DNA from 3 places in the Janthinobacterium sp. 1_2014MBL_MicDiv genome. Region 2 is predicted to be linked to each of the others. Evidence: predicted binding sites of a transcription regulator. Region 2 holds the regulator's gene; each other region holds the start of a gene.

Region 1 (10,260 bases), 1.4 Mb from region 2:
GCCGCTGGATCACCGTGCCCAGGCGTGGGAAGCGCCGGCGTGCCGGCCGCGCCGCCGGCGCGCGCTTGCGCACGCCCTCGCGCTGGCCCGCGCCCACGACGCCGTGGCGCAGCTGGCGGCGCAGCATGGCCATGCCGAGCAGCATCAACAGCGCCGCTTGCGCCAGCAGCAGGGAGGCCGGCAGCAAGGCGGCCGCTACGCCATCGGCATTGAGCACGCGCACCAGCAGGCCCGGCGGCGTCCAGCCGCTCCAGGCGGGCATGGCCGCTGCCCAGCCATAGGCGAAGCCGCCCATGCCCATGCCGAAGGACATGCCCATGTACATGGGAAACAGGCCGGCCAGCGACAGCAGCGCCTGCAGGTTGCCCAGCTGGGATGGCGTCAGCGACAGGCGCAAGCCCGTGTCGACCAGGGTGCGCAGCATGGCTGCCAGGGCCAGCAGGAGCAGGCTGGCGAGCAGGCCGGACACAGGGGCGAACCAGTCCTGGCCCGAATACCAGGCGAGTATGGTGGTGCTGGGCCACAGGGCCAGCAAGCCGGCCGGATTGACGACCGTGCGTTCGAGTACGCGCGCCCACAGCACGGTGCTTTTTTCGACGGGCAGGGTGATAAGCCATTCCAGGTCGCAGTCCGGTTTCGACAGCTCCCCCATACCCAGCGGCAACAGTACGCTGACCAGCCACAGCAGCGCCAACTGCAGGGTCAGGCCGCCGACCAGCGCCGCGCTGAACGGTTGTCCCATCAGCTGGGCGATGACGGGATCGAGCAGGTGCTTGCCCGTGTGCAGGCTGCCGCGTGCCTGGCAGGCCGCCACCTGGTCCAGCAGGCAATGCATGTTCAGTATGCTGTGGTGCGCGATGCTGGCGAAAGCGAACAGCATGGGCAGGAGCAGCAGCGCGCCCGGCAGCCAGCGTGCCCGCTTCTTGCCCGGCGTGGTGGGGCGGCTCTTGCTGCTCTTCTTCCACGCCAAACCCTTGCCGCTGATGTTGAGCAGGCGCTGCAGGCGCAAGCGGGTCAGCAGCCAGACGGCGCGCCAGCGTGGGGGCGGCAGCGGCGTCACGCGGAGTCCGCTTCGTCGGTGAGTTGCAAAAAGATGTCTTCCAGGCTGCCAGCGCTGGACAGCTGCTGGCGGATATCGTCGAGGCTGCCCGTGGCCGCCAGCGCGCCGCGGTGGATGATGGCGACGCGGCTGCACAGCCTTTGCGCCATGTCCAGCAAATGCGTGGAAACAAAGATGGTGGTGCCGGCCGCGGCGGCGCGCAGCAGCCGTTCCTGCACGTCGCGCGCGGCGCGCGGGTCGAGGCCGTTGATCGGCTCATCGAGGATCAGCACGGACGGATCATGGATCAGCGCGCACGCCAGCCCCAGTTTCTTTTTCATGCCCAGCGAGTAATTGACGGCAAAGTCCTCGGCCGCTTCGTCCAGGCCGAACTCCGTCAGCAGCCGCGCCGCGCGGGCGGCCGCTTCGGCGCGCGGGTAGCCATGCATTTCGGCCACGAATTGCAGGATTTCGCGGCCCCGCAAATAGTCATAAAAGATGGGGTGGTCGGGCAGGTAGCCGACCTTGCGCTTGACGGCGGCGCCGTCGCGGTGGCAATCGAGACCATCGATCAGCACGCGGCCGCCGCTGGGCACGAGGATGCCCATCAGCATGCGGATGGTGGTGGTCTTGCCAGCCCCGTTCGGTCCCAGGAAGCCGAAGACCTCTCCCTTGCCGACTTGCAGGGTGAGCGGCTTGACGGCCTCGAAACTGCCGTAGCATTTGGCCAAACCTTCGAAGGCGATCATCCTGCATCCCGAAAAATAGATAGGTGCAGGATGATAGCCTGATATTTGACGCCGCTTCTACCCGGACGCGTTCCTAATGGCGCAGCATGACGCCGGTGGCGATGCAGGCCACGATCGCCAGGCTCATGGCGAGGCTGTAGGCGGCCATCAGGAGCGCCCAGCGGCAGACGGTAGCGAGCTTGCCGCCCCCATACACACGCCACATGGCCCACGGCAGATAGGCAAGCAGCCACACGCCCAGCGCGAGGCGGATCAGGTCGACGGGAATCAGGGTCATCAGCGCCATCGTGATGAAGGCGAAGGCATTCGTATGCAGGGCGAACAGGAAATGCTCGCCATAGCGCCGCCCGCTGCCCAGGTAGAGGATTTTCAGGAACAGGGCGAACAGCGGCATCAGGCAAAACATGGCGTACGGCGCGTAATGGAAAAAGCTGTCCGCCACGAGCTTTTGTTTCTCGGCCGTGGAAAGTTGCACAAAGTCTTGCCACTGGTGCGGCAGGGTGGGGGTCTGGCCCAGGATGCTGAGCTGCATTTGCGCAGGCCCGTTTGCCTTGGCCGGGTGGGGGCCGTGGGCGCTGACCCGGACCTGTTCGTCGTGGACGGTGAGGAGCATGTCGCCGCTGCCGAACTTGAGGATGGCAAAGAACAGGATGCTGAAGGTCAGGTACACGCGCAGCGGCTCGACGTAGCGCACGCGGCGTCCCGCGATGTATTCATTGCTCAGTGCACCGGGACGCAGCAGCAGCAGGGCCAGGGTGCGCCAGAGCTTGCCTTCGAGCGCTACATAGTGCGCGACAAATTCATGCAGGAATTCACGTGCGCTGGGCATGTGCACGGCGGTGGTCTGGCCGCAGGCGCTGCAGAAATTGCCTGGCGCGTCGGTATTGCAGTTATGGCAGGTGCTGGCACTGGATGACACTGTTTTCAAGATGGACTCTTTCTATATCCGAAAGGTAATCATGCTGGCGGAGCCGGCTGGCTCAGCCAGGCTCGCGCAAGGGCGCGGCAGCGTGGCGGCGCGCGTACGCAGCATATGATGGATGAAAACAATGATAAAAGGCCATCTTTTTTCTCTTTGGTTGCTTCAGAGATACAAAATTCTGGCGTTGGCCGGAGCGTCCCTGTTGCGTGCCGCCTGATGGCGCCGTTCAGCGGCCGCCGAATGCGGCCAGCAGGCGACGCTCGCCTTCGGGCGCGAGGCGCAGGGCGCGGCTGTCGAGTTCGCGTTCGGCCCAGCGCTGGCGCAAGGCCAGCTGCAGGATGGCCGCCCCCAGCGCGCCGCCCAGGTGGGCGCGCCGTTCGCTCCAGTCCAGGCAGGCACAGGCGAAGCGGCGGCGCTGGCGCTGCAATTGCGGCACGTCGATGCCCAGCGCCGCCATGCCGGCCGCACCCGCTGCCGACAGCTGGTAATCGTCGCCATCGGCCAGCAGCCAGCCTTGCGCATGCAGCTGGTCGTGCACGGCGACGGCCACCGTGCCGGCCATGTGGTCGTAGCAGGTGCGCGCGTGGCGCAGGCGGTCCGGCGTGGTGGGGGAAAACGGCTGGCGCGGCACGCCGGCCACCACCAGCAGCGCTTCGAGCGCCTGGCCCACGTCGGCGCTGGCCAGGCGGAAATAGCGGTGCTTGCCTTGCGCCACCATGCTCAGCAAGCCGTCCTCGCGCAGGCGCGACAAATGCGCGCTGGCCGTCGAGGCGCCCACGTCGGCCAGCGCGGCCAGTTCCGTGGCCGTGCGCGCATGGCCATCGAGCAGGCTGCACAGCATGCGCGCGCGGGCCGGCTCGGCGATGGCGCCGGCCAGTTGCGCCAGGCCCATGTCGGCCGTGGGAGCTCGATGGCTGTCATCCATGATTCGTTCTCCGGCGAAGTGTTGTGGTGAAGGAGCCAGCATACTCGCCTCCTTTCACCACTGCAATGGAAGCCGCATGCCCCTCGCCGATCCCGCCCACCCGCTCGCCGCCGTCACCCACGCGGCGCCCTATGACTACTATCGCCGCCTGGCGGCAGGTCCGCCGCTGCGTTTCGAGGCGTCGCTCGATTGCTGGCTGGCGACGGGCGCGGCCGGCGTGTGCGCCGTGCTCGAGCATCCGGCTTGCCGCGTGCGGCCGCCCGGACTGGCCGTGCCCTTGAACCTGGCGGGCACGCCGTGCGGCGCGCTCTTTGCGGAACTGGTGCGCATGAACGACGGCGAGCGGCATGCCGTGCCGAAGCAGGTGCTGGCGCGCGCGCTGGGCCAGGTGGAGCTGGCGCGCCTGCAGGCGCGGACATTGCGGATGGGCGGCGAGCGCGTGCCCGCCAGTGCCGCGCAGCTGAACGAGGCATTGTTCGAACTGCCGCTGTTTGCCATGGCCGATGTGCTGGGCTTTGCGCCAGCGCAATGGCCGGCGCTGGCCGCCTGGACGCGCGATTTCGTTGCCTGTCTGTCGCCGCTGAGCAATGCAGAAGAACTTGCCGGCGCGCAGGAAGCGGCCGGCGCCTTGCTGCACGCTTTTGGCTGCTTGCTGCGCGAGGCCGATGCCTTGCCCGGCAGTTTGCTGGGCAGCATCGTGGCACAGGCGCAAGCGCTGGGCTGGCATGCCACGGGCGGCCTGCAGGCCAACCTGGCGGGCTTGCTGTCGCAAACCTGCGAAGCGACGGCCGGCCTGCTTGGCAATGCCATCGTGGCCTTGCGCACGCAGCCCGGGCTGTACGGGCAACTGCGCGCCACACCGCAGCTGTGGCCGGCCATGCTGGGCGAGGTCAGCCGGCACGATCCCGCGATCCACAACACGCGCCGCTATACGGCGGAAGACGTGGACATCGGCGGCGTGCGGGTGGCCGCCGGCCAGACGGTCATCGTCGTGCTGGCCAGCGCCTGCCACGATGCGAGCGTGCAGGCGGAGCCTGGCGCGCTGCAGCGAGCGGTGGCGCTGACGCCAGGCTTTGGCCATGGACGCCACGCCTGTCCGGGCCAGTCCATCGCGCACGCCATCGCCGCCGCTTGCATGCAGGCATGGGCCGATGGGCTGGAAGACATGCCGCTGGCGTGGACGTACCGGCCGTCGCTGAATGCCCGCATCCCTGTTTTTAGCGCAGGAGCAGCATCATGATCGCCGTGATCTTTGAAGTCTGGCCCAGTGCCGAAGGCCGCCAGGCATACCTGGACCTGGCGGCCGCGCTGCGGCCCTTGCTCGACAAGGTCGATGGCTTCATTTCCATCGAACGCTTCGGCAGCCTGAGCGAACCGGGAAAATTGCTGTCGCTGTCGTTTTTCCGCGACGAGGCGGCGCTGGCGCAGTGGCGCCAGCTCGAGGCGCACCGCGTGGCGCAGTCGGCCGGGCGGCATGGCGTGTTTGACGATTACCGCTTGCGCATCGCCACGGTGGTGCGCGATTACGGCATGCTTGAGCGGCAACAGGCGCCAGCCGACAGCCAGCGGCGCCATGGCGCCAGCGTTTAGCGCGGCAACGCGCCTTGCGTGATCTTGACCTTGACCCGGTAGGTGGGCTCGGCCGCATTCAGGGCCGGCGGCGTGGCCGGGTCGACGTCGAGCAGGGTGAACGTCAGGTGGTTGACGGTGACGGAACTGGCGCCGCCCGGCATGGAATCGGACAGGACGACATCCGTCGCGCCTGCACTGTTGAGCAAACTGAAACTGTAGCTGACGTAACCTTTCCACACGCATACGGCGCCCTTGCGGCAGCGGCTGTCGTTGACGCGCTCGAGTTTCAGCGTATCGGTGGCCGTGATGGCAACCTGTTCGCCCGGCGACAGCACGTGGGTGACGCTGCGCGGCGTGTTTTCCGCGTCGCCGGCGCTGCCTGCCGCGCCGCAGCCGGCCAGCACGGCCAGGCAGGCGATGAAGATGGGGAATAACAGGCGACGACAGGAGTGATGAAGGTAAGACATATTTTTCCTTTCAGATAGTGCGTCCCCGGCATGGCGTGCACGCGAGAGATGAAAATGATAATAACAAAATGATATTTTCCCGGCGCGCGCTTGGCGTGCTGCGGGTGAATTGATGCGTCGGCCACGCGGCGCACCGATTACTGCGTAGAATGGCTGTTTTGAAAATCAGGAAACAACCATGAAAAAAACCGACCTGGCCAAAAGCGATGCCAAGAAACTGATGGGAAAGATGAATGTTCCCGGCGCCGGTGCATTCGGTAAGGAAGCGGTGGTCGTCGACCGCCGCGAGCAGCGCAAGCGCGACCAGGCCCTGGGCCTGGTGCCGTTCGCCGTCAAGCTGAACAGCGATCTGGTGTTGCAATTGCAGACCCTGGCCAAGGAACGCGGCGCGGATCTGAATGAATTGGTCGCCGAAACCCTGGTCAAGGGTTTGGCTGCAGCTTAACTGCTGACAATGTTTATCTGTTGATAAACATCAAACTACAAAACTAAAAGGCGCCTTGCGGCGCCTTTTTACTGCGGCCTTGCCCTGCTATTACACGTAGGCGGCCAGGGCGCCCTTCATTTTTTTCAGCGCCGCCACTTCGATCTGGCGGATGCGCTCGGCCGATACGCCGAACTCTTCCGCCAGCGCGTGCAGGGTGGCGCCGGAACCGTCGTCGTTGGCCAGCCAGCGCGCTTCGATGATGCGGCGCGAACGGGCGTCCAGCTTGCCCAGGGCCGTTTCCAGGCCTTCCGATTGCAAACGCGTCACCTGTTCCGCTTCCAGCACCTTGGTCGGCTCGCTTTGCTCCGACGACAGGTAGGCGATCGGCGAAAACTTGTCGTCTTCATCGTCGGTCGGCGATTCCAGCGCAATGTCGCGGCCGCTCAAACGCGTTTCCATCTCGATCACTTCTTCGCGCTTCACGTCGAGCAGCTTGGCCAGCGCATCGATCTGCTTCGGCGTCATCGCGTCCAGGCCCGTCTTGTGGCTGCGCAGGTTGAAGAACAGCTTGCGCTGTGCCTTCGTCGTCGCGACCTTGACCAGGCGCCAGTTTTTCAGGATGTACTCATGCATCTCGGCTTTCACCCAGTGCATGGCGTACGACACCAGGCGCACGCCCTGGTCCGGATCGAAACGTTTCACGGCTTTCATCAAGCCGATATTGCCTTCCTGAATCAGGTCGGCATGCGGCAAGCCATAGCCCAGGTAGCCGCGGGCAATCGAGACCACCAGGCGCAGGTGCGACAGCACCAGCTCTTGCGCGGCGGCCAGGTCATTTTTTTCGCGCAGGCGTTTCGCCAGCGAAATTTCTTCGTCGTGGGTCAACATGGGCAGGCGGTTCACGGCCGAGATATAGGCGTCGATATTGCCCAGATTGCCAGTGAACCCGAGGCCCAGCGCATTATTTTTGGTCGGAACCAATGCGGACGTTGCGGACATCATAGTCATGTTTTCTCCCTCGTAGTCTTGCTTTGTTCCAGTTGGCCACGTCACGCGACATGGCCCTGCTTGTCTTGTTTTTACGTATTCGGTCTTGCACTTCGCCTGTCGCGGCACCATCTACATCTGGTGCTCATGGCGGTCTTGCTTGGGTATGTCCCTATATTAGCACTCTCTGCCTGAGAGTGCCAATCAGCACATTTAATCGCTCTGATAGCCTAAAAGCTATGACGATTTAATACTTGATGAATTATCTAAAACACCACGCCAGTACGCCTGGCGGGGCAAGGTGCGGCGCTGCGCGCTCACTCCTTTACGACACATGCATAGTCTACGGCCGCAAGCTGAAGCGAGCCTTAAGAATACTTGCTAAATATCAAGATGACCACAGTATGGGGCGAATAGCAAAAAAACAAGAGGGGGAGACGCATGGCGACGCCAGGGGCGCCGCCATGGAAGGGCAGGTCAGTTCAGGCGCGCCAGGTGGCGCTGCACGCAGAGGAAGGCGCCGATCAGGCCGAGGCCGGCACTGAGGGCCAGCAAGCCGGCCATCGGCAGCGGCGCCAGCGGCACCAGCTGGAATTCGGACGCGTACAGGCGGGCAAATTCGGCAATCGCCGTATTCAGCGGCTGCAGGGCCAGCGCCACGGCACCCAGGGCGAGGGCGCCCGCGCACAGGCCCAGCAGGGCGCCCGTGTAATAGAAGGGGCGGTGGATGAAGGTGTCCGTCGCGCCGATCAGCTTTGAGATGCTGATTTCATCGCGTTGCTGCATCACTTGCAGGCGGATGGTATTGAAGACCACGGCGATGACGGCCACGCCCAGGGTGATGGCCAGCAGCAGCAGCACCAGGCGCAGCACGCCCAGCAGGGCCGCCAGGCGCTTGACCCAGGCCGAATCGACTTGCGCCGATTCCACGCCTGGCAGGTGGCGCAACTGTTCCGCCACGGCATCGACATCCTGCGCTTCGCTGGCGCTGCTGAACGCGTCGAGCTTCAGCACATAGCTGTCGGGCAGGGGATTGTCGCCCAGGGTGCTCAGCACGTCGGCCAGGCCGCTCTTGTTTTTCAGCGAATCGAGCGCCTGTTCGCGCGCAATGAAGACGATCTTGGCCTTCTGGTTGCGCACGATCTTGCGCATTTCGCCCGCCAGGGCCACGGCCTGCTCGCGCGGCGTGTCGATTTTCAGGAAGACGCTGATTTCCGGGTCGACCGACATCTGTTCCGACATGGGGCGCACATTGTCGAGCATGGTCAAGCCGGCGAACGGCAGCGACAGGGCGATGGCGACGACGAGCACGTTCAATAAAAAGCCGCCCGGCGACTTGCGCAAGTGAATCAGCGCCGAACCGAGCGCGAAACGGTGTTGACGGAACCAGCCTCTCATGCGCGTTCTCCTTCGCCGTCATCGGCGCCCGGCGCGGGCGTGGGCGAAAAGTCGGGGTCGGGCGGGGCAAACACGGGCGCCTGCGTGGCCTTGTCGATGGCCACCAGCTGGCCATTTTTCAGGTGGATCACGCGGGCGGCGGCGTCGAGCATCTGTTCGTCATGGCTGGAAATGAGGCAGGTCACGCCCACGGAATGGAACGCTTTCAGCGCGTCGAGCACCTTGTTGGCGCTGGCGCGGTCCAGGTTGGCCGTCGGTTCGTCGGCCAGGATGATTTGCGGCCGGTTGACGATGGCGCGCGCGATGGAGACGCGCTGCTGCTCGCCGCCCGACAGCGACAGCGGACGCGCGAGGGCGCGGTCGAGCAGGCCGACTTTGTCGAGCGCGGCGCGCGCGCGTTGCTCTGCGGCAGCCTTGTGGGCGCCGACGACGAGCAGCGGCAGCATGACATTGGCCAGGATGGAGCGGTCGTTGAGCAGTTTTTGCTGCTGGAAGATCAGGCCCATGTTGCGGCGCAGGAAGGGCACGCCGGCCGGCTTGATCTTCGCCATGTCCTGGCCATTGACGATCAGCTTGCCGGAAGTGGGGCGTTCCATGGCGGCGATCATTTTCAGCAGGGTGGATTTGCCGGCGCCGGACGGGCCGGCCAGAAAGACCAGCTCGCCCTTGGCAATGCTCAGCGAAATGTCGCTGAGCGCCACTGCATCGGGGGAGTATTGCTTGGAGACGTGCTGAAATTCAATCATGTATGGGCTTATCCGAGCAGCGCTTCGACAAATTCGGCAGCCACGAAGGGCTGCAAGTCTTCAATTTTCTCACCGATGCCGATGAAATACACGGGCACGGGGCGCACGCGGGCAATCGCCGCCAGCACGCCGCCCTTGGCCGTGCCATCGAGCTTGGTGATCACCAGGCCGCTCAGCTGCAGGGCGTCATCAAACGCCTTGACCTGCGTCAAGGCGTTCTGGCCCGTGTTGCCGTCGATGACGAGCAGGGTTTCATGCGGCGCGCCTTCCATGCCCTTGCCGATCACGCGCTTGATTTTCTTCAATTCTTCCATCAGGTGCAACTGCGTCGGCAGGCGTCCCGCCGTGTCGACCATCACCACGTCGATGCCGCGCGCCTTGGCCGACTGCACGGAGTCGTAGGCCACGGCGGCCGGGTCGCCCGATTCCTGCGAAATCACGGTCACGTTGTTGCGCTCGCCCCACACCATCAGCTGCTCGCGCGCGGCGGCGCGGAAGGTGTCGCCCGCGGCCAGCAGCACGGACTGGTTATTCGACTGCATGTGCTTGGCCAGCTTGCCGATGGTGGTGGTCTTGCCGGCGCCATTCACGCCGGAAATCATCATCACGAGCGGCTTGTGGCGGCCCAGCTCGAAACGCTTTTCCAGCGGTGTCAGCAGGTCGATCAGCAGCACTTTCAGCGCGGCCTTGACGGCGGCGGCGTCGAGCAGCTTGTCTTCCTTGACCTTTTTCTTCAGTTCCGTCAGCAGGAATTCCGTGGCGTCGATGCCGGCGTCGGACATCAGCAGCGCCGCTTCCAGCTCTTCGTACAGGGCGTCGTCGATCTTCGCGCCGACGAACAGCACGGACAGGGTATTCGACGTCTTCGACAGGCCCGCCTTCAGGCGCGTCATCCACGATTTTTTCTCGGGTTCGGCAGCCACGACCACGGGCACGAGCTCGGCCGGCGCGCCGCTCAGGGGCGCAGCGGCAGGGGCGGCAGGCGGCGGGACAGTGGCGGCGGGAGGGGGAGCAGGCTCGACACTGAC
Region 2 (10,260 bases):
GGCTCGACCACCGCATCCATACCTATGCAAAACCGCTGCTGGTGTGGGGCGGCGGCATCGTCATGGGCGGCGGCCTGGGCCTGATGGCGGGCGCCAGCCACCGCGTGGTGACGGAAAGCACGCGCATCGCCATGCCGGAAATCACCATCGGCCTGTTCCCCGACGTGGGCGGCAGCTGGTTCCTGGGCCGCATGCCGGGACGCAGCGGCCTGTTCCTGGGCTTGACGGGCGCGCCGCTGAACGCGGCCGACGCGCTGTTTGCGGGCCTGGGCGACCATTTCCTGCGCCAGGAAGAGCGCGCCATGGTGCTCGACGCGCTGGCGCTGGCGCAATGGCAAGCGAGTCCGCAGGCCAATCACCAGCAGCTGAGCCGTTTGCTGCGCGGTTTTTCGGCGCCGGCGTCGCTGTTGCCCGTGTCCGAAGTGCGGGCCAATTTCGACGCCATCGCCGCGCTGACGCAAGCGCCTACTCTGCCCGAAGTGGTGGCCGCCATTGCCGCGTATGACGGCGATTCGGCCTGGCTGCAAAAGGCCGCGCATTCGCTGGACAAGGGCGCGCCCAGCTCGGCCGCCCTGGTGTGGGCCATGCGCGAGCGCACGCGGCATCTGAGCCTGGCGCAAGTGTTTCAGCTGGAATTGATTGTCGCTGTGCAATGTTGTGCCCATGGCGACTTCAGCGAAGGGGTGCGCGCCTTGCTGATCGACAAGGATAACGCGCCGCAGTGGCAGCCGGCCAGCCTGGCTGACGTCAGCGCAGCGTATCTGGACGAGTATTTTGCGGCACCGTGGACGCAGCATCCCTTGGCTGATTTATCCATTTAAACATTTAAGTAGTGCATGAAAATGCTCAGGGTTGGGCGCCTTGCCGACGGCAGTACGACGAGTACGACTCGGCAAGGCAACAACGCCAGGGGCTTTTTAGGCGCGACAGGAGACATACACATGCAACATATCGCTTTCATCGGCCTGGGCAACATGGGCGCGCCGATGGCCCGCAACCTGGTCGCCGCCGGCTTCCATGTATCCGTCTTCGACCTGGCGCCGGCCGCCGTGGCCTCGCTGGTCGAGGCGGGCGCTACGGCGGCCGCGTCCGCCAGCGCGGCCGTGCAGACGGCCGACGCCGTCATTACCATGTTGCCGGCCAACAAACATGTGCAGGAACTGTACCTGGCCGAAGGCGGCGTGCTCGATTCGGCCAAGGCTGGCGCCCTGTTCATCGATTGCAGCACCATCGCCGCCGATGTGGCGCGGCAAGTGGCGCAGGCGGCCACGGCACGCGGCTTTGCCATGATCGATGCGCCCGTCTCGGGCGGCACGGCCGGCGCGGCGGCCGGCACCCTGACCTTCATCGTGGGGGGGCCGGACGCGGCCTTGCAGCAGGCGCGGCCTTTGCTGGAAAAGATGGGCAAGAACATTTTCCATGCGGGCGAGGCCGGTGCGGGCCAGGTGGCGAAGATTTGCAATAACATGTTGCTGGGTATCTTGATGGCCGGTACGGCCGAGGCATTGAACCTGGGCGTGGCGCATGGGCTGGACCCGAAAGTCTTGTCCGACATCATGGCCAAGAGCTCGGGCCGCAACTGGACCCTGGAAGTGTACAACCCGTGGCCAGGCGTCATGGAAGGCACGCCCGCTTCGCGCAATTACAGCGGCGGCTTCGGCACGGCGCTGATGCTGAAGGATCTGGGCCTGGCGCAGCAGGCCAGCCTGTCGTCGAATGCCGCCACGCCATTGGGCGGCCTGGTGCGCCAGCTGTACCAGGTGCATGCCCAAGCCGGTTATGCGCAGCAGGATTTTTCCAGCATCGTGCAGCTGCTGCGGCCTGGCTTGCAACAAGCTGCTGAGTGAAAATTTTTGGACAAAAAAAAGCCCGCTGGTGAAAGCGGGCTAAATCCAATTCTTGGAAGAGTTGGAGGAGACAGATGCATTATGCTGCATCGCCACATATAACTCCAATTTATCTTTAGAATATCAAATATTCATTTTGGTGATATCTCTTCCTGGCAGCCGCCAAGCGGCTGCCAGCCACGCTACTTAGCCCGGATTGCAGGCGATTTGCACGGTGGTGACTTTGGCTTCGCCCATGGTGCCCACGCCGGTGCCCGGCGCCACGGCGCACTTCAGGCCAGTTGGCTGGGTAAACACGCTGATGCCATAGTTGTCGCCATCGGCGACAGGCAGCCCCAGGGTAAAGGTCGTGCTGTCCTTCGCCACCGTGGTTTGCGCATTACCGTTGATCAAAACCAGTCCATCCGCCGTCAGGCCCGTAATCGTGCCGCCCACCGTGTAGGTGTTTTGCGAACACAGGACCGATGCTTCGATGCTGACGTAGTGACCGGCCGAACCGGTGCCGCCACTGACGCTGCAATTCATGTGGGCAGGGTTTTGCTTGACCGTGATGTCGTAGCTGGTGCCGTAATCGATGCTCTTGCCAAATTTGAACTTGGTGGCGCCGGCGGCAGGCGTGACGCTGTCGCCGCCGTTGACCAGGATCAGGCCATTGGTGTTCAAATTGCTGATGGTGCCGGTGACCTCATACGAGGCCTTGCCACCGCAAGCAGCCAGTCCCAGGGTCAGCAGCAGCGCGGCGAGTGGGCGCAGGCAGGATAACTTCATGTATTTCTCCAATAATGTGGTGACGAATCGCGTGGCTTACCGCGGTGTGCAGGTCAGTGTGGCGCTGGTCGTGGCGGCGGAACCCATGGTGCCGACGGTATCGCGGCCATCGGCGCTGGCGGAGCCCTGGAAACGGCACGTCAGGCCCGTTGGATAGGTCGTTATGGAAATATTGTAGGGGATGCCATCAGCGATGGTCGGGAACGTGTAGGCGGTGCTGCCTGCCAGCGGGCTGATGCTGTTGACGCCCATTGCCAGGGTCAGGCCGTTCGCGGTCAGGCCCGTGATCGTGCCGCTCAGCGGATAGGTGTTGGTCTGGCAAACAACCACGGCCGGCGATATGGAGTAGCTCGATGCCTTGCCGCTGCCATTGACCATTTTGCAGACGGCGCCTTTCGGCTGCTGCTTGATGGTAATGTCATAGCGATCATCATTGTTGAGCAGCTTGGTGAAAGTAAAGCCGGAAGCACCCGCCGTGATGGGCAAGCTTTCGTCGCCGTTCTGGAGGATCAAGCCATCTTTTGCCAGGTTCTGGACTTGGCCTTGCAGATACAGATTGCCGCCGCTGCCGCCGCAGGCTGCCAGTGTGGCGGCGCAAGCCGCCGCCAGCATCGAGCGCAGGTACAAATTTTTCATACATTCTCCAAAACGAATTAGGTAGGGTAGCGCAACGCGGACGCTGGCGCCGCATTGGAATGGCGCCTATTTTAGTCTATCTGGCAAGCCGATTGATCTTGCCTTGTATCTCCGTGTAACAATTTTTCTGCGCGAAGCGCCCGCCAGGCCCCATTTGTCGACCGGGCGCCCATGCCGCCAGCGGCGATCGGTGCGACAATACAGGCAGGCCGCGCATCGTGGCGCGGCACCCATTTGCGAGTCCCATGTCACCTACCTCTGTAAAAACGGCCGTGCCGCCCAAGGCCATCCTGTTCGACCTCGACGATACCTTGTGGCCCATCGCCCCCGTGATTGCCGCGGCGGAAACCCTCTTGCACGACTGGCTGGCCACGCATGCGCCGAAGGTGGCGCAGCAGTTTTCCATCGAGCTGTTGCGCCAGCACCGCCTGGCCATGCTCAATGAACAACCGCATTTTCATGGCAACCTGATCGAACTGCGCCGCGCCGGCCTGCTGACCGCCTTCGAGGCCGCCGGCGAGGATCCCGCCCTCGTCGACGGCGCCATCGCCCAGTTCCTGGCCGCGCGCCACCGCGTCCAGCCGTATGGCGACGTCCTGCCCGGCCTGGCCTGGCTGGGGCAGCGCATGCTGGTCGGTTCCATTTCGAATGGCAATGCGGACCTTGAAATTATCGGCCTGGCGCAGCATTTCAAGGTATCGATCGCCGCCAGCGACTTTGGCGTGGCCAAGCCCGATGCCAGCATTTTCCTGGCCGGCTGCGCCGCGCTGGGCGTGGCGCCGCGCGACGCCGTGTATGTCGGCGACGATTTATATTTCGATGTGACGGGGGCGCAAGGGGCGGGCATGCGTGCCGTGTGGATGAACCGCAAGGGCAGCGATGCGCACCTGGCGGCCGGCGTGCAGCCCGACGCCATCTGCGCCAACTTTGATGAATTGCTGCTGTGGCTGCAGGGGCAACTGGAAGATTGATCGCCGCTGGCCGGGCGAACGTGCATAATAGCTGCTATTGACGCACGTTTGGCCGCCTTCGCTGCCGTTTGCGTCGCAGAATACTTGCTTAACTACAACATCATGCAACTCGATACACGTGCCCAAACCCTGCTGAAAGCCCTGGTCGAGCGCTATATCGCCGACGGCCTGCCGGTCGGTTCGCGCGCCCTGTCGAAGATTTCCGGCCTCGACCTGTCGCCGGCCACGATCCGCAACATCATGGCCGACCTGGAAGAACTCGGTTATGTGTCCAGTCCGCATACCTCGGCCGGACGCATACCCACGCCGCGCGGTTACCGTATCTTTGTCGACACCTTGCTGACCGTCAAGCATCTGGACGAGCATCTGGTGGAGTCGCGCATGCGCCTGCAGACGCCGCAGCCGCAGCGCACCATCGCCAACGCGGCGCAGATGCTGTCGTCGCTGTCGCAATTCGCCGGCGTGGTGCTCAGTCCGCGCCGCGAATCCGTGTTCCAGCAAATCGAATTCCTGCGCCTGTCGGAAAAACGCATCCTGCTCGTCATCGTCGCTCCCGGCGGCGACGTGCAGAACCGCCTGCTGTTGACGGAAGCCGACTACACGCCGGCGCAACTGGTGCAGTCGGCCAACTACATCAACCAGAATTACGGCGGCCTGTCGTTCGACGCCGTGCGCGTGCGCCTGCAGGGCGAGCTGCGCCAGTTGCGCGACGACATGGGCAGCCTGATGCAGGCGGCCGTGGAAGCGGGCAGCGAAGCGATGGCCGACCATAGCGACGATATGGTGATTTCAGGCGAGCGCAACTTGCTCAGCGTGAGCGATCTGTCATCGAATATGAGCTCGCTGCGCCAGATGTTCGACATGTTCGAGCAAAAGACGGGCTTGATGCAGCTGCTCGACGTATCGAGCAAGGCGACGGGCGTGCAGATTTTCATCGGCGGCGAATCGAACCTGGTGCCGATGGATGAAATGAGCGTGGTGACGGCGCCGTATGAAGTCAACGGCAAGATCGTGGGAACGCTGGGAGTGATCGGGCCGACCCGCATGGCGTACGAGCGCGTCATCCCGATTGTCGATATCACGGCCAAGCTGCTGTCAAGCGCACTGAGCCATCACTAGGGACAGCTGACCATACCTGCTGCGCGTCGGTTTTGCCAGGCGTTGTATCGCAGGGTATTACGCGAGCCGCTCCCGTGGGAGCGGCAAGCTTGCGTCAGGCTGATTTGTGCGGGCAGGCAACCTTGATGCAGTTGCCGTAGATGGCCAAGGCGTGTTCGGCGATCTTGAAGCCGCGTTCTTCGGCCACTTTTTGCTGGCGGACTTCGATGTCTTCGTCGAAGAATTCCTCGACCCGGCCACAGTCGAGGCACACCAGGTGGTCGTGGTGGGAGCCTTCGTTGAGCTCGAAAATCGCCTTGCCGGTTTCAAAATGGTTGCGGTTAAGCAAGCCGGCTTGTTCGAATTGCGTCAGGACACGGTAGACAGTTGCCAAACCGACATCCATATTGTCGGCCAGCAGAATCTTGTAGACGTCTTCCGCTGTCAGGTGGCGTACCGGGCTACTCTGGAAGATATCGAGTATCTTCAGCCGTGGCAGGGTCGCTTTCAGGCCGCTTGCCTTGAGATCACTAGGATTGTTACTCATGTTTGTTGCTCGTATGTGGGTCAGGTGCTTTATCATATAGCGTTTTAGCGGGGAGTGCCAAAATATGCATTTTTTGGCTGGCCGGTCACTCCTGGCGTTTTGTTCATCAAATTGAGGTCATTTATGCGCGTAACACCGGCTGTATTGCCATCTCTCTGGCACCGTATTTCATTTCGAGCTCCAGTCGTGGCGGGCATGGTCTGTGTCGCGCTGACGCTGTCTGGCTGTGCCAGCCGCGGCATCCTCGGCGAAAAGCCCGCCGTCACGCTGAAAGAGGGCAAGGAAGTCGTGCCCGAGCAAGGCGCGCAGACGACGACCGTCACGCCGCTGCAGAAATTCATGTGGTTTTTCTCGCCCTATCGTCCTGACATTCAACAAGGCAACTTTATCTCCGAAGAGATGCTGGCCCAGTTGAAAGTGGGCATGACGCGCGACCAGGTGCGTTTCGTCCTCGGCACCTCCCTGCTGACCGATATCTTCCATGCGGACCGCTGGGATTACCCATTCCGCCTGGCCCGTGGCAATGGCGAAACCACCAGCAGCCGCGTAGTCGTGTTCTTCGACAAGGAAGGCAAAGTGGCGCGCTTCGAAGGCGGCAACCTGCCGACCGAGAAAGAATACATCGACCGCATCGCCGGACCATCGCCATTCGCCAAGGTGGCCAAGGCCGATGTGCCAGCCGCTGTCGTGCCGTCGCCCGTGGCGCCGAGCGCCGTGCCGGTGCCGGCCGATGCCACGCCCGCCATTCCTGTGAGTAAACCTGACGTGGCACCGGCGCCTGCCGCCGAGCCTGCACCTACTGCCGAGCCCACCAAATAAGTTGCTGTAAGAGAATAAAATGACTGAACTGAAAATCGCCATCGCTGGCGCCAGCGGCCGTATGGGCCATATCCTGATCGAAGCGGTCAGCAATGCGCCCGACGCCGTGCTGGCCGGCGCGCTCGACCGCGCCGGATCGCCCTCGCTCGGCCAGGATGCGGCCGCCTTCCTGGGCAAGCCTGCCGGCGTGCCGATCGAGTCCGACCTGGCCGCAGGCCTGGCCGGCGCCGATTACCTGATCGACTTCACGCGCCCCGAAGGCACCTTGCAGCATCTGGCGTATTGCGCCGAGCACGGTATCAAGATGATCATCGGCACCACCGGTTTCGATGACGCGGGCAAGGCGGCGATTGCCGCCGCCGCCGAAAAGACGGCCATCATGTTCGCGCCGAACATGAGCGTGGGCGTGAATGTCACCATGAAATTGCTGGAACTGGCCGCGAAAAGCCTGTCCGAAGGCTACGACATTGAAATCATCGAGGCGCATCACCGCTTCAAGGTCGATGCGCCGTCGGGCACGGCCCTGCAAATGGGCGAAGTGGTGGCGGGCGCGCTGGGTCGCGACCTGAAGGAGTGCGCCGTGTACGGCCGCGAAGGCGTGACGGGCGAACGCGACCCGTCGACCATCGGCTTTGCCACCATCCGCGGCGGCGATATCGTCGGCGACCATACGGTGCTGTTTGCCGGCATCGGCGAGCGCATCGAGATCAGCCACAAGTCGAGCAGCCGCGTCACCTACGCCCACGGCGCCCTGCGCGCCGCGCGTTTCCTGGCCGACAAGCCGACCGGCCTGTTCGACATGCAGGATGTGCTGTCGCTGAAGAACTGAGGAAGACCATGGCCACTGCCATCCTGAATGGAAAAGACATCACCGACGAAGCGAGCTTCCACGCGCAATGCGCGCAAGCGTTCGGTTTCCCCGAGTTTTACGGCAACAACATGGATGCCTGGGTCGATTGCCTCAGCTACCTGCGCGACGACGAGAACATGACGCAATTCCGCCTGAAGCCGAATGAGCTGCTCGAGATCGTCGTGCAAGACGCGGCGGCAATGAAGGCGCAAGTGCCTGATTTACTGGAAGAAATCACGTTCTGTATCGCCGGCATCAATGAGCGCTATGACGATTATGGCGAAAAGCCGGCGCTGAAGCTGGTCTTGAAGTAGGTCGGATTAGCGCGCAGGCGCGTAATCCGACGTTACCAGCGCCAACAATGTGTCGGATTACGGCCCGCAGGGCCTAATCTGACCTACCCAGCATTTACACGACCTTGCGTTCGCGCAAGCCGTCGATCTGGCCGCTGTCGAGGCCCAGCCACTGCTGCAGCACTTCCTGCGTATGCTGCCCCAGCAGCGGCGGCGGCAAGCGGTACTGCACCGGCGAGCCCGACAGGCGCACGGGATTGGCCACCAGCGCCACCGTGCCCGCCGTCGGATGCGGCATCTCCACTTTCAAGCCACGCGCGATCACTTGCGGGTCGGCAAACACCTGGTCGATGCGGTTGACGGGGCCGCACGGCACGGCCTGCGCCTCGAAGGCGCTGATCCACTCTGCCGTGGTGCGCATGACGGTGGCCTGGCGCAGCAGGGGAATCAGGATGGCCCGGTGCGCCACGCGCTGCGGGTTGGTGGCGAAACGCGCATCCTGTGCCCATTCCGGATGGCCGACGATGGCGCAGAAGCGGGAAAACTGCCCGTCGTTGCCGATCGCCAGGATCATGTCGCCATCGGCCGTGGGAAAGTCCTGGTAGGGCACGATGTTCGGGTGCGAATTGCCCATGCGCTGGGGCACTTTTCCCCCGCACAGGTAGTTGGCCGCCTGGTTGCCCAGCGCCGCCACCTGCACGTCGAGCAGGGCCAGGTCGATATGCTGGCCCAGGCCGGAACGCTCGCGCTCGGCCAGCGCGGCCTGCACGGCGATGGTGGCATACAGGCCCGTCATGATGTCGGTCTGCGCCACGCCCACTTTTTGCGGCCCGGCGCCCGGTTCGCCATCGGGCACGCCCGTGATGCTCATCAAGCCGCCCATGCCCTGGATCAGGAAGTCGTAGCCGGCGCGCGCCGCGTACGGTCCATCCTGGCCAAAGCCCGTGATCGAGCAGTAGACGAGGCGCGGATTGAGGGCCAGGAGGCTGGCCGCGTCCAGGCCGTACTGCTTCAAGCCGTCCAATTTGAAATTTTCCAGCAGCACGTCGGCTTCTTGCGCCAGCCGGCGCACCAGGGCTTGCCCTTCAGGGGCCGCCAGGTCGATGCACAAGGAGCGCTTGTTGCGGTTGGCGCACTGGAAGTAGGCGGCCTCGGCGGTGTCGCGGCCGTCCGCGTCCTTTACATACGGCGGACCCCACGAGCGCGTGTCGTCGCCGCGGCCCGGCTGCTCGACCTTGACGACGTCGGCGCCGAGGTCGGCCAGCAGTTGCCCGGCCCACGGACCGGCCAGCACGCGCGACAGATCCAGCACGCGCAAACCGGTCAGCGGCGCGGGCCGCAGGGTGGAAGCGAGGCCTTCCATTAATTGAAGGCGGCGATGCCGGTGATGGCGCGGCCGATGATCAGCGCGTGCACGTCGTGCGTGCCTTCGTAGGTGTTGACCACTTCCAGGTTGACCAGGTGGCGGATGACGCCGAACTCGTCGGAAATGCCGTTGCCACCCATCATGTCGCGTGCCACGCGGGCGATGTCGAGCGCCTTGCCACAGCTGTTGCGTTTCATGATCGAGGTGATTTCCACGGCAGGCGAACCTTCATCCTTCATGCGGCCCAGGCGCAGGCAGCCTTGCAAGCCCATGGTGATCTCCGTCAACATGTCGGCCAGTTTCTTTTGCACCAGCTGGTTGGCGGCCAGCGGACGGCCGAATTGCTGGCGGTCCATCGTGTACTGGCGTGCCTTCAGGTAGCAGTCTTCGGCCGCGCCCAGCGCGCCCCAGGCGATGCCGTAGCGGGCGCTGTTCAGGCATGTGAACGGGCCTTTCAAGCCGCGCACGTCGGGGAAGGCGTTTTCTTCAGGGCAAAATACTTCATCCATGACGATTTCGCCGGTGATGCTGGTGCGCAAGCCCACCTTGCCGTGGATCTCGGGCGCCGACAGGCCTTTCCAGCCCTTTTCCAGCACGAAGCCGCGGATCGCGCCTTCATCGTCCTTGGCCCACACGACGAAGACGTCGGCGATGGGGCTGTTGGTGATCCACATCTTGGCGCCGGACAGGCTGTAGCCGCCCGCTACCTTGCGCGCGCGGGTGACCATGCTGCCCGGATCGGAGCCGTGGTTCGGCTCCGTCAGGCCGAAGCAGCCGATGTATTCGCCCGTCGCCAGCTTCGGCAGGTATTTCTGTTTCGTTTCCTCGCTGCCGAAGGCATTGATCGGCACCATCACCAGCGACGATTGCACGCTCATCATCGAGCGGTAGCCCGAATCGACGCGCTCGACTTCGCGCGCGGCCAGGCCGTAGCATACGTAGTTCAGGCCGGCGCCGCCGTATTCCTCGGGAATGGTGGTGCCCAGCAAGCCCAGTTCGCCCATTTCGCGGAAGATGGCGGCGTCCGTGCGGCCATGGCGGAACGATTCGAGCACGCGCGGCACC
Region 3 (10,260 bases), 710 kb from region 2:
CCGGCTTGAAGGGCATCGCGCGCTCGATGCCCACTTCCGGCGCGGCCGACCGCGTCGCCGCCGCGCTGGGCATACCGTGCTTCGAGACGCCGACGGGCTGGAAGTTCTTCGGCAACCTGCTCGACGCGGACATGGCGACCCTGTGCGGCGAGGAAAGCTACGGCACGGGTTCGAACCACGTGCGCGAGAAAGATGGCGTGTGGGCCGTCCTGTTCTGGCTCAACCTGCTGGCGGCGAAACGGCAGTCGGTGGAAGAGATCGTGCGCGCCCACTGGGCCACGCATGGCCGCAACTATTATTCGCGCCACGACTACGAGGATATCGACAGCGCCGGCGCGGCGCAGCTGATGGAGGCCGTGCGCGCGCAGCTGGCCACGCTGCCGGGACAGGTGGTCGATGGCTACACGGTGGCGCTGGCCGACGATTTCAGCTACACGGATCCCGTCGACGGCGCGGTGGCCGGCAAGCAGGGCATCCGCATCATCATGACGGACGGCGCGCGCATCGTGCTGCGCCTGTCGGGCACGGGCACGCAGGGCGCCACCTTGCGTTTGTACCTGGAGCGTTACGAAGCCGACGTGGCCCGGCACGACCTGCCGACCCAGGAAGCGCTGGCTGGCCTGATCGGCGTGGCGGAGCGGCTGGCGCAGATCCGCCAGCGCACGGGGCGTGATGCGCCGACGGTGACGACATAAAAAAAGGGCGCACATGGTGCGCCCTTCTTCATTGCGGCAGATCAAACCAGCATCACGCCTTGGCTGGCACGACCGCCTGGCGGTAGTTGTCGACCATCTTGTAGCGCTTCGCGTACAGGCCGAAGGCCATCATGGCAACGGCGGCAAAGGCGGCGAAGAAGAACATCTGGAAGGCCGTCACGCTGATGCCGCTCTCGGCAATCTTGCCGATCACGCCCTCGTTCATGACGCTCTTGTTGACGATCAGCACCCACAGGTTGCCGACGGTGGTCGACAGGTTCCAGAAGCTCATGATGGCGCCCTTCATCGAGACGGGCGCCTGGCTGTAGGCAAACTCCAGGCCCGTGGCCGAGACCAGCACCTCGCCGAAGGTCAGCAGGGCATACGGCAGGATCTGCCACATGATGGAGACGGCGTTGCCGCTGTCGAGGGCCAGCTGCAAGAGACCGATGACGATCCAGGCCAGCGAGGAAAAGCCGATGCCGGCCGTCATGCGGCGCAGGGCGGTGGCTTCCATGCCGAAGCGGTTTAGCATCGGGTACAGCACCAGGTTGTTGAACGGGATCAGCAGCATCACCAGCATCGGGTTCAGCGCCTGCATCTGCGCCGGCAGGAACCAGCTTGGTTTTTCCATGGTGTTGGCCTGCACGATCCAGGTCGACGCCTTCTGGTCGAACAGCGAGAAGAACGGCGTCACGAGGGCGAAGATGACGAGGATGCGCAGCACGGCGCGCACGCCTTCGACGGCTTCGTCCGGGTGGATGCCGCGCGCGCGTTCCAGTTGCATGGCCGTGCCGATGCTGCCGAAGGCCAGCAGCAGGACCAGCGCGGAGCAGGCCGAGATGACGAAGCCCCAGTCCGGGATCATGTAGAACGAGAACAGGGCGCCGGCCACGCCGACGTAGGCCACGTACAGGCCCGGGCGCGAGCCGTTGTCCACTTGCGCCAGCAGGGCGGTGCGTGCCACGCGGGTAAACGAATCGGGATTCGGCGGTGCCGGCGGCACGTGCACGTATTTCTTGGCGCCCATCCAGAAGACGATGGTGGCGGCCAGCATCATGACGCCGGGGATGCCGAAGGCGATCGACGGACCGTAGTCGCGCAGGAACATCGGCATCAGCAGCGAGGCGAAGAAGGAGCCGAAGTTGATGATCCAGTAGAACAGGTCGAACACCAGCTTGGCCTTGTGCTTGTTGGTCTGGTCGAACTGGTCGCCGACGAACGAGGCCACGAGCGGCTTGATGCCGCCGGAGCCGAAGGCGATCAGGAACAGGCCGAAGTAGAAGCCGTTGACATTGTTTTCAAAGACGGCCAGGCAGGCATGGCCGGCGCAATACACGAGGCTGAGCCAGAAGATGGTGTTGTACTTGCCAAAGAAGCGGTCGGCCAGCCAGCCGCCCAGCAGCGGGAAGAAATACACGCCGATGACGAAGGTGTGGAAGACGTGCTTGGCTTCCCCCGTGCGCTGGTCGATCGGGATCATCAGCAGCAAGGTGCTGATGAGGAATGGCGTCAGGATGTTGCGCATGCCGTAAAAGCTGAAGCGTTCGCAGCCTTCGTTGGCGATGATGTACGGTATTTGCCGCGGCATTTTTCCCGTGGCGGTTTGTGTCTCGGCCGATGACATTGGCTCTCCCCAAGTATTTTTTGTAAGCCGCGATGCTAAGGCCTGCCGCGTTTGCTTGCAACAGAAAAAACGGCCCCTTGGCTATTTCGCAAGGAATTGTAAGGTATTGATTTTCATAAAGACATTACTTTGCGTCGTTGCGATGGCAGGACGCGGCAGTACTAATTGCATTTTCAACATGCCATGCGATGCCGCTTCGTCCGCCAGCACAAAACCGCATGCCAGGTACAGGGTCAGCGCCGCATGGTTGTCCTGCGCCACGGCCAGGCGCAGCCGGGCCAGATCGGGGATGCTGTTGGCATGGGCGATGGCGGCGCGCAGCAACTGCCGCCCGATGCCCTGGCCGCGCGCCTGCGGCGCCACGTAGACGCCCCACAGGCTGGCTTTGTCGTGTACGACGGCAATCGGCTCGCGGCGCAGGCCAGCCATGGCGATCAACTGTTCTCCTTTGAAAGTGCCAAATATTATTTGGTATGGCGTCGTCTGCAGGCGCTGGGCGATCTGTGCCAGCGGCAAGCCGCTTTCCGCCGCATGCGTGGTGCAGAAGGCGGCGGGCAGTTCGGCGATGCCGGCCAGGCGCAGCGCGCGGTAGGCGGCAGCGTCGTCGGGCGCGAGGGGGCGGACAGTGTGGGCAGGCATGTCGGCGAGTATCGGGCCTCGATGCCAGAAAGTAAACCTTGCGCTGCGCCATATTCGAACATAAGATATATCTTATTGCGATATATCTTAAGGAGCCATCATGCTGCACTTCCATCGCGGCGACCAGCTGTTGCGCGCCGCCCCGCACAGCCAGGGCGATGCGCCGGGCGCCGTTGCCAGCGTTGTTCCCGCCGCGCGCGGCCCGAAGATGTTTGACGCGGGCACCCTGCGCTACCTCGTACTGCAATTGATCGCCGACAAGCCGCGCCATGGCTACGACATCATCAAGGCCATCGAACAGCGTGCCGGCGGCGCGTATGCGCCAAGTCCCGGCGCCATCTATCCGCTCATGCATGGCCTCGTGGGCCACGGTTACGTGGCCGTCAGCCTCGACGGTAACAAGAAGCTGCACAGCATCACGCCCGAGGGGCTGGCCTTCCTGGCCGCCAACCGCGCCTATGTGGACGCCATCGCCGCCAGGGTGGATGCGCCGGCAGGCGCGGACGACGACTTGCGCCACCTGATGCACGAGCTGAAGGCGGCGGTGCTGGCGCGCGGGCGCGCGGGCGAGTCCGATGCCAGCCGCCTGGACGCCATGCGCGCCATCCTGCGCCGGGCGCGTGCCGACATCGAGGCGCTGGCATGAGGCCCGCGCCGCTGTCCATGCCGGTGCCCATGCTGACGCCGGCGCGCGAGCGCGCGATGCTGTGGCTGCTTGCGCTGACGCAATTTACCGTCATCATGGATTTCATGGTGATGATGCCGCTGGCGCCCCAGCTGATGCAGGCATTCCATATCGGCCCGGCCGCCGTCTCCGGCGCCGTCTCGGCCTATGCCTGGTGCGCCGGCTTGTCCGGCTTGCTGGCGGCCACGTATATCGACCGCTTCGACCGCAAGAAGCTGCTGCTGACCATGTTTTGCCTGTTTACCGTGTCGAACCTGGCCTGCGCGCTGGCGCCGAACTTCCACGTGCTGCTGTGGTCGCGCGCGTTTGCGGGGATGACGGGCGGCGTGCTCGGTGCCATCGTCATGGCCATCATCGGCGACGTGATTCCCGCCGAGCGGCGCGGCGCGGCCACCGGCATCGTCATGACCTCGTTTGCCATGGCGGCCGTGGGCGGCGTGCCGATCGGCGTGGTGCTGGCCGCGCACTTCGGCTGGCCTTCGCCCTTTTTCCTGCTGGTCGTGCTGTCGCTGCTGATCTGGCTGGGCGCGGCGCGCGTGCTGCCGTCGCTGACGGCGCACATGGGCGCGGCCCCGACGCCGCTGCGCCAGGTGCTGCCGAACCTGCTGGCGCTGCTGCGCGAACGGCGCCACCTCGAGGCGTTTGCCTTGTCCATTGTCAACATGACGGCGGGCATGCTGGTAATTCCCTTCATTTCGCCCGTGCTGGTGGGGAATATGGGCCTGGCGCCGGCCGACGTCACCTGGGTCTACCTGGCGGGCGGCTGCGCCACGATCTTCACGGCGCGCCTGATCGGCCGCTGGGCGGACCGGGCCGGCAAGCAGCAGGTCTATCGCTGGGTCTCGTTGCTGTCGATCGCACCGCTGCTGTTCATGACGCATCTGCCCCAGTTGCCGCTGCTGGCGCTGATGCTGGTGTTTCCATTCTTTATGGCCCTCGTGTCGGGCCGCACGATCCCGCTGCAGGCGCTGCTGACGACCATCCCGGAGCCGCGCAAGCGCGGCGCCTTCCTCAGCGCCAATTCGGCCCTGCAAAGCCTGGGTAGCGGACTCGGCGCCTGGCTGGGCGGTCTGACCCTGCAGACGGATGCGGCCGGCCACATCGGCGGCTATGGCTGGAATGGCTGGCTGGCGGCGGCCTTGTCGCTGTGGACGGTGTGGTGGGTGGCGCGCGTGCGCGGCGCGGCGCCGCAGGGCGCGCCGGCGTAGGCGGGCTTACTGCGTGGCGATGCGCTGCATGGGCGCGCTGTCCTTGCGCCATTGTTCCAGGCTCAGCAGGTCACCGCTGACGATGTCATCGACGAGGATGCGCTTGCCGTCCGGCGAGACGACGAAGCTTTCCCAACGGTGGGCCGCATCCGGCGTGCTTTCGAAAAAGCTCAGCTGATAGTAAGGCTGGCCATCGACGAGGCGCGTCTCGGGTGACGTTTCCATCACGGCGCCATGCGCGCGGCCGGCCGAGGCTTTTTCGATATGCGCCGACCATGCCTTGATCTCGGGCAAGGCCATCAGCGCATCGACGGCACGCGCATTCTGCTCTTGCGCCGTCGTCTGGCTGCTCGCGGCCGGGGCGTTGCCGCCGTGCTGCGCGGGCTGCTGGTAGACGTAAAAGGCGGCCAGGGCGGCGGCCAGCAAGCCGGCCAGGGTGCCGGCGATGATGGCGGTTTTGGAAGAGGAGGCGCGTGGCGGCATGGTGGTGTGGGCGTGAGAAAGAAGGTCGATGGCGGCCATGCTAAAGCAAAACGCACAGGCCGGCAATCGCCGGGCTTGCCAAGCGGGCTGGCCACGTCAACAGGCGAAAAAAAAGCTACCTTCCATAGAAGATAGCTTTTCGGGGCCGCCGGGGAGGCACTGGCAGCTTTTGGTCTGCCTGTTCCTGCCCGGCGCAGGCGGCTCCGCGCGCCGTCGCCTGCGCGCGGAGCCGCAGGACATTACATCATGCCGTCCATGCCGCCCATGCCGCCCATACCACCCATGCCGCCGCCCATGCCGCCGCCTGCCTTGTCGTCAGCGATTTCGCAGACCATGCAGTCGGTCGTCAGCATCAGCGAAGCGATCGAAGCGGCGTTTTGCAGCGCCGAACGGGTCACTTTGGCTGGGTCCAGGACGCCCATTTCAACCATGTCGCCATACGTGCCGTTGGCAGCGTTGTAGCCGTAGTTGCCCGAGCCAGCCAGTACGGCTGCCACGACGACCGAAGCTTCTTCGCCAGCGTTTTGCACGATCATGCGCAGTGGCTCTTCCATTGCGCGCAGGACGATCTTGATACCGGCATCTTGATCAGGATTGTCGCCCTTGATCGTGATGTTGGCGCGTGCGCGCAGCAGGGCTACGCCGCCGCCAGGCACGATGCCTTCTTCGACGGCAGCGCGGGTTGCGTGCAGAGCATCTTCAACGCGGGCTTTTTTCTCTTTCATTTCGACTTCGGTGGCTGCGCCAACCTTGATCACGGCAACGCCGCCAGCCAGTTTGGCTACGCGCTCTTGCAGTTTTTCACGGTCGTAGTCCGAGGTCGCTTCTTCGATCTGTACGCGCACTTGTTTCACGCGTGCTTCGATCGAGGCAGCTTCGCCGGCGCCATCGATAACGATGGTGTTTTCCTTGCCCACTTCGATGCGTTTCGCCTGGCCTAGTTCGGCCAGGGTCACTTTTTCCAGGGTCAGGCCGACTTCTTCAGCGATCACTTGACCACCGGTCAGGACAGCGATGTCTTCCAGCATGGCTTTGCGGCGGTCGCCGAAGCCAGGTGCTTTCACTGCGCAGGTTTTCAGGATGCCGCGGATGTTGTTCACAACCAGGGTCGCCAGCGCTTCGCCTTCGATGTCTTCGGCGATGATCAGCAGTGGACGGCCAGCTTTTGCGACTTGTTCCAGTACCGGCAGCAGGTCACGGATGTTCGAGATTTTCTTGTCGCACAGCAGGACGAATGGGCTGTCCAGTACGGCAACTTGCTTCTCTGGGTTGTTGATGAAGTATGGCGACAGGTAGCCGCGGTCGAACTGCATGCCTTCAACGATGTCCAGCTCGTCGTTCAGCGACTTGCCGTCTTCAACGGTGATAACGCCTTCCTTGCCGACTTTTTCCATCGCTTCAGCGATACGCTCGCCGATCGAGTAGTCCGAGTTGGCCGAGATCGCGCCAACCTGGGCGATTTCCTTGGTCGTGGTGCAAGGACGGGCGATTTTCGCCAGTTCTTCGACGGTTGCTGCAACAGCTTTGTCGATACCGCGCTTCAGGTCCATCGGGTTCATGCCGGCGGCAACGAACTTCATGCCTTCGCGCACGATGGCTTGTGCCAGCACGGTCGCGGTGGTGGTGCCGTCGCCGGCGTTGTCGCTGGTGCGGGAAGCAACTTCCTTGACCATTTGCGCGCCCATGTTCATGAGCTTGTCTTTGAGTTCAACTTCTTTCGCTACCGACACACCATCCTTGGTGACGGTAGGGGCGCCGAACGAGCGCTCCAGGACCACGTTGCGGCCTTTCGGGCCCAGCGTTACTTTGACTGCGTTGGCGAGGATGTTGACGCCTTCGACCATCTTGGCGCGCGCTGCGTCGCCGAATACTACTTCTTTAGCTGCCATGTTCAATTCTCCTGAGTTTCGGGATGTATCTGTCTACAACGTGGAAACAATTACTTGACGACGATCGCCATGATGTCTTCTTCGCGCATGACCAGCAGCTCATCGCCGTCAACTTTGACGGTTTGGCCGGCGTACTTGCCGAACAGGACGCGGTCGCCCACTTTGACATCCAGAGGACGGACTTTGCCGTCGTCGAGAATCTTGCCATTGCCTACGGCAAGGACTTCGCCTTGATCCGGTTTTTCAGCAGCTGCATCAGGAATGATGAGGCCGGACGCAGTCTTGGTTTCCTGGTCGAGGCGTTTGACGATGACGCGATCGTTCAATGGGCGCAGATTCATACAAAACTCCTTAAAGTTCAATGGATAAGTGTTGCTAAATGAATACATGCCTGGCACAGCGCCAGGCCTGCTTTCAGTGACCGCCGTTGAAAGCAGCCCGCAACGGTCAAGCAAACCCCATGTCATCCTGTCCTTGTCCGTATCCGGCAGTGGTGCATCGCGGCGTCGCCCGCCGCGTAGCATTCCCTGCAGTGGCCTGGCAAGCACCATCATTTCCTGAGGATTGCTACGAAAGAGTTTGTTAGCACTCTCTACTAACGAGTGCTAATTATAGGGACGGTAGGGGGCTTATTCAAGGGCTTATTCTCCGGGAAGATATGCATAGACGTTCTGCGCAGCCTGCATTTACGCAGGGTTTGCGCTGGCGCAAGCCAAGTTCCCGGGCGTCAGCAACAGCAGCGACTCTAGCATGTCGTCCGGATGGGGGGCGTTCCTGTACACACAGGAAACAGATTTCACTATGAAATTTGATAAGATGATTGATATTACATATCAATATCGCCACTGCGCCAGAAAGCACACCATGCAGCACATCATGCCCTATCCTGTTTCCCGCCCCGCGCTGCGCCTGCTAGGCGCCGCCGTCATCGGCCTCGCTTGCCTGGGCCATGCCGTCGCGCAAACGGCTGCCGCGCCAGCGGCCACCATCGTCGACGAGATCACCGTGGCGACCCTGACGCCGCTGGAAAAGGAAATGCTGCTCAATGACCTGTTCAACGACTTGAACAAGGATGACGACGACCAGGAAGCGCATGTGTGGGACAACGGCGGCGACCGCGGCGTGCTGGTGAAAGCCACGTATAACTTCAGCAATTCCGGCATGACCGAGCACAGCCTGAAGGCGCACATGTGCCGCGACCTGAAGTTCGTCGTCACGGCTGGCGGCAAGACGCAGGACCTGAGCCGCCGCACCTGTTCGCAGAACAGCGGCAACTGGGATGTGCAGGGCAAGGACCCGGCGCCCGTCGTGTATCCGCCCTTCCTGTCGGACGTGACGGTGGCCAAGCTGAATGCCAAAGAGCAGGCATCGCTGCTGAAGGCGGCCGTGCGCACCTTGAAGGATGAAGAGGATGGCAAGAGCCGCCAGTGGAGCAACAAGGGGCTGGGCAATGCCCAGGCCTTGCTGGTGACCTTGACGCCATCCGCGACCGGCACCAAGCCTGGCAGTTTTACCACGTGCCGCGACTTGACGATGGTGCTCGACGGCAAGGGCGGCAAGCAGGAATTGACGCGCCGTGCGTGCGAAAACCGCTACGGCAGCCTGGACATCGAACCGGACTTCGAAGGGCATCGCTAGGACGGCCTGCTGCAGGGCGGCAAGCGCGCCGTGGCGTTAAAAAGCATGTATTTCACGGCAACTGCGCTGCATTGATGTAAATATGTGTGACAGCGGCCTGATTCGATTGACGCCCAGGGAGCGTCCGCCCTATAGTGGCGGGATGATTTCCGAATTCAACGAATTATCCGACAAAATCGGCCTGCTGGCCGAAATGACCCACGCGCTGCGCCGTGAAAACGCGCAGTTGCGCAAGGACAATGTCGCCCTGGCCGCCGAAAACGCGCTGTATGTGCAACGCATGCGCGAGGCGCAGGAGCGCGTGGAAGCCTTGCTGGAAAAAATCCCGGAACTGGTGCAGGCCGGCCTGGAGCAAGCCGCTTCCGAAGCCGCCGCTGTCACCGGCGATCACCTTGCCGAGAACGAGAAGGAAGCGTAATGCCGCGTGTCGATGTCAATATCATGGGCCAGGCCTACAGCATGGTGTGCCGCGATGGCGAAGAGCGCGCCTTGCGCGAAGCGGCGATCTATCTCGATAGCAAGATGAAGGCCATCCGCGACGCCGGCAAGGTCAAGGGCAACGACCGCATTGCCGTGCTGGCCGCGCTGGGCGTGGCGGCAGAGTTTCTCTCCGTCAAGTCACCGCAAGGTCCGCTGTCGGAATTGACGATACTGGAAGTGAAGCAAAAGATCTCGGCCATGCATACCGTCCTGGACAGCGCACTGACGCCCCAGGAAAACCTTTTTTAAGCGCGTACGCGACGATTTGTCTTTGCGATGCGCGACCAAAGGAGTAAACTTGGGTCTACCCTGCGGTGTTCGCGATTGCCATATATTCCTTGAACCATTTATGCGCATCGGTTGCGAATTTTGTTTGATGGGAGTGAGCGTCGCTCGTTCGACGAACCCGAAATTGAACTAACGTGACCACCTTGAACCGTTTGGTTCGGGATGCCGGCATAGCGGCACAGGCGGGGCCCAATTTGTAGTACAACTGAAAACGGTTGCGGCATCACGATGCGCAACCGTTTTTTTACGTCTGTTGCCTTGATACGGGAGATTTGATGAAACAATATTGGCTGATGAAATCGGAACCGGATGAAGTGAGCATCGACGACCTGATGGCGGCGCCGCAGCACACCATGCCGTGGTTTGGCGTGCGCAATTACCAGGCGCGCAACTTCATGCGCGATGGGATGAAAGTGGGCGATGGCGTGCTGTTCTATCACTCCAGTTGCCCGCAGCCGGGTGTGGCCGGCGTGGCCGAAGTGGCCAGCACGGCGTATCCCGATCACAGCCAGTTTGAAGAGGGCGGCAAGTACTTCGATCCGAAAGCCACGCCAGAGCAGCCGCGCTGGATCAGTGTCGACGTGCGCGGCCTCAGGAAGACGGCGCTGCTGCCCCTGTCCGAGATGCG

What was found. Region 2 encodes HrcA, which represses chaperone genes, less so after heat shock. Its sites were predicted from a motif close to TTAGCACTCNNNNNNNNNGAGTGCTAA; they were not measured.
Region 1: rpoH (RNA polymerase sigma factor RpoH) is a predicted target of HrcA. The motif match lies at 7,266-7,292, and genes of this name have one in related genera.
Region 3: groES (co-chaperone GroES) is a predicted target of HrcA. The motif match lies at 7,809-7,835, and genes of this name have one in related genera.

Annotation. Positions count from the first base shown of each region.
Region 1 is NZ_CP011319.1:5,243,909-5,254,168, reverse strand. It holds gene YQ44_RS22660 (CPBP family intramembrane glutamic endopeptidase) at 1-1,060, opposite strand, end outside; gene YQ44_RS22655 (ABC transporter ATP-binding protein) at 1,057-1,788, opposite strand; gene YQ44_RS22650 (DUF3667 domain-containing protein) at 1,862-2,707, opposite strand; gene YQ44_RS22645 (ArsR/SmtB family transcription factor) at 2,937-3,635, opposite strand; gene YQ44_RS22640 (cytochrome P450) at 3,712-4,875, shown strand; gene YQ44_RS22635 (antibiotic biosynthesis monooxygenase family protein) at 4,872-5,225, shown strand; gene YQ44_RS22630 (hypothetical protein) at 5,222-5,674, opposite strand; gene YQ44_RS22625 (hypothetical protein) at 5,853-6,119, shown strand; gene rpoH (RNA polymerase sigma factor RpoH) at 6,210-7,103, opposite strand; gene ftsX (permease-like cell division protein FtsX) at 7,566-8,486, opposite strand; gene YQ44_RS22610 (cell division ATP-binding protein FtsE) at 8,483-9,232, opposite strand; gene ftsY (signal recognition particle-docking protein FtsY) at 9,241-10,260, opposite strand, start outside.
Region 2 is NZ_CP011319.1:175,206-185,465, forward strand. It holds gene YQ44_RS00760 (enoyl-CoA hydratase/isomerase family protein) at 1-821, shown strand, start outside; gene mmsB (3-hydroxyisobutyrate dehydrogenase) at 942-1,847, shown strand; gene YQ44_RS00770 (hypothetical protein) at 2,034-2,615, opposite strand; gene YQ44_RS00775 (hypothetical protein) at 2,652-3,251, opposite strand; gene YQ44_RS00780 (HAD family hydrolase) at 3,497-4,222, shown strand; gene hrcA (heat-inducible transcriptional repressor HrcA) at 4,325-5,341, shown strand; gene fur (ferric iron uptake transcriptional regulator) at 5,436-5,867, opposite strand; gene YQ44_RS00795 (outer membrane protein assembly factor BamE) at 6,063-6,686, shown strand; gene dapB (4-hydroxy-tetrahydrodipicolinate reductase) at 6,706-7,515, shown strand; gene YQ44_RS00805 (barstar family protein) at 7,524-7,850, shown strand; gene YQ44_RS00810 (CaiB/BaiF CoA transferase family protein) at 7,945-9,192, opposite strand; gene YQ44_RS00815 (acyl-CoA dehydrogenase) at 9,192-10,260, opposite strand, start outside.
Region 3 is NZ_CP011319.1:887,522-897,781, forward strand. It holds gene YQ44_RS03845 (alpha-D-glucose phosphate-specific phosphoglucomutase) at 1-695, shown strand, start outside; gene YQ44_RS03850 (POT-type proton-dependent oligopeptide transporter) at 748-2,286, opposite strand; gene YQ44_RS03855 (GNAT family N-acetyltransferase) at 2,404-2,961, opposite strand; gene YQ44_RS03860 (PadR family transcriptional regulator) at 3,062-3,607, shown strand; gene YQ44_RS03865 (MFS transporter) at 3,604-4,854, shown strand; gene YQ44_RS03870 (hypothetical protein) at 4,861-5,376, opposite strand; gene groL (chaperonin GroEL) at 5,577-7,226, opposite strand; gene groES (co-chaperone GroES) at 7,277-7,567, opposite strand; gene YQ44_RS03885 (hypothetical protein) at 8,091-8,864, shown strand; gene YQ44_RS03890 (DUF904 domain-containing protein) at 9,007-9,282, shown strand; gene YQ44_RS03895 (cell division protein ZapA) at 9,282-9,593, shown strand; RNA gene ssrS (6S RNA) at 9,648-9,825, shown strand; gene YQ44_RS03905 (EVE domain-containing protein) at 9,908-10,260, shown strand, end outside.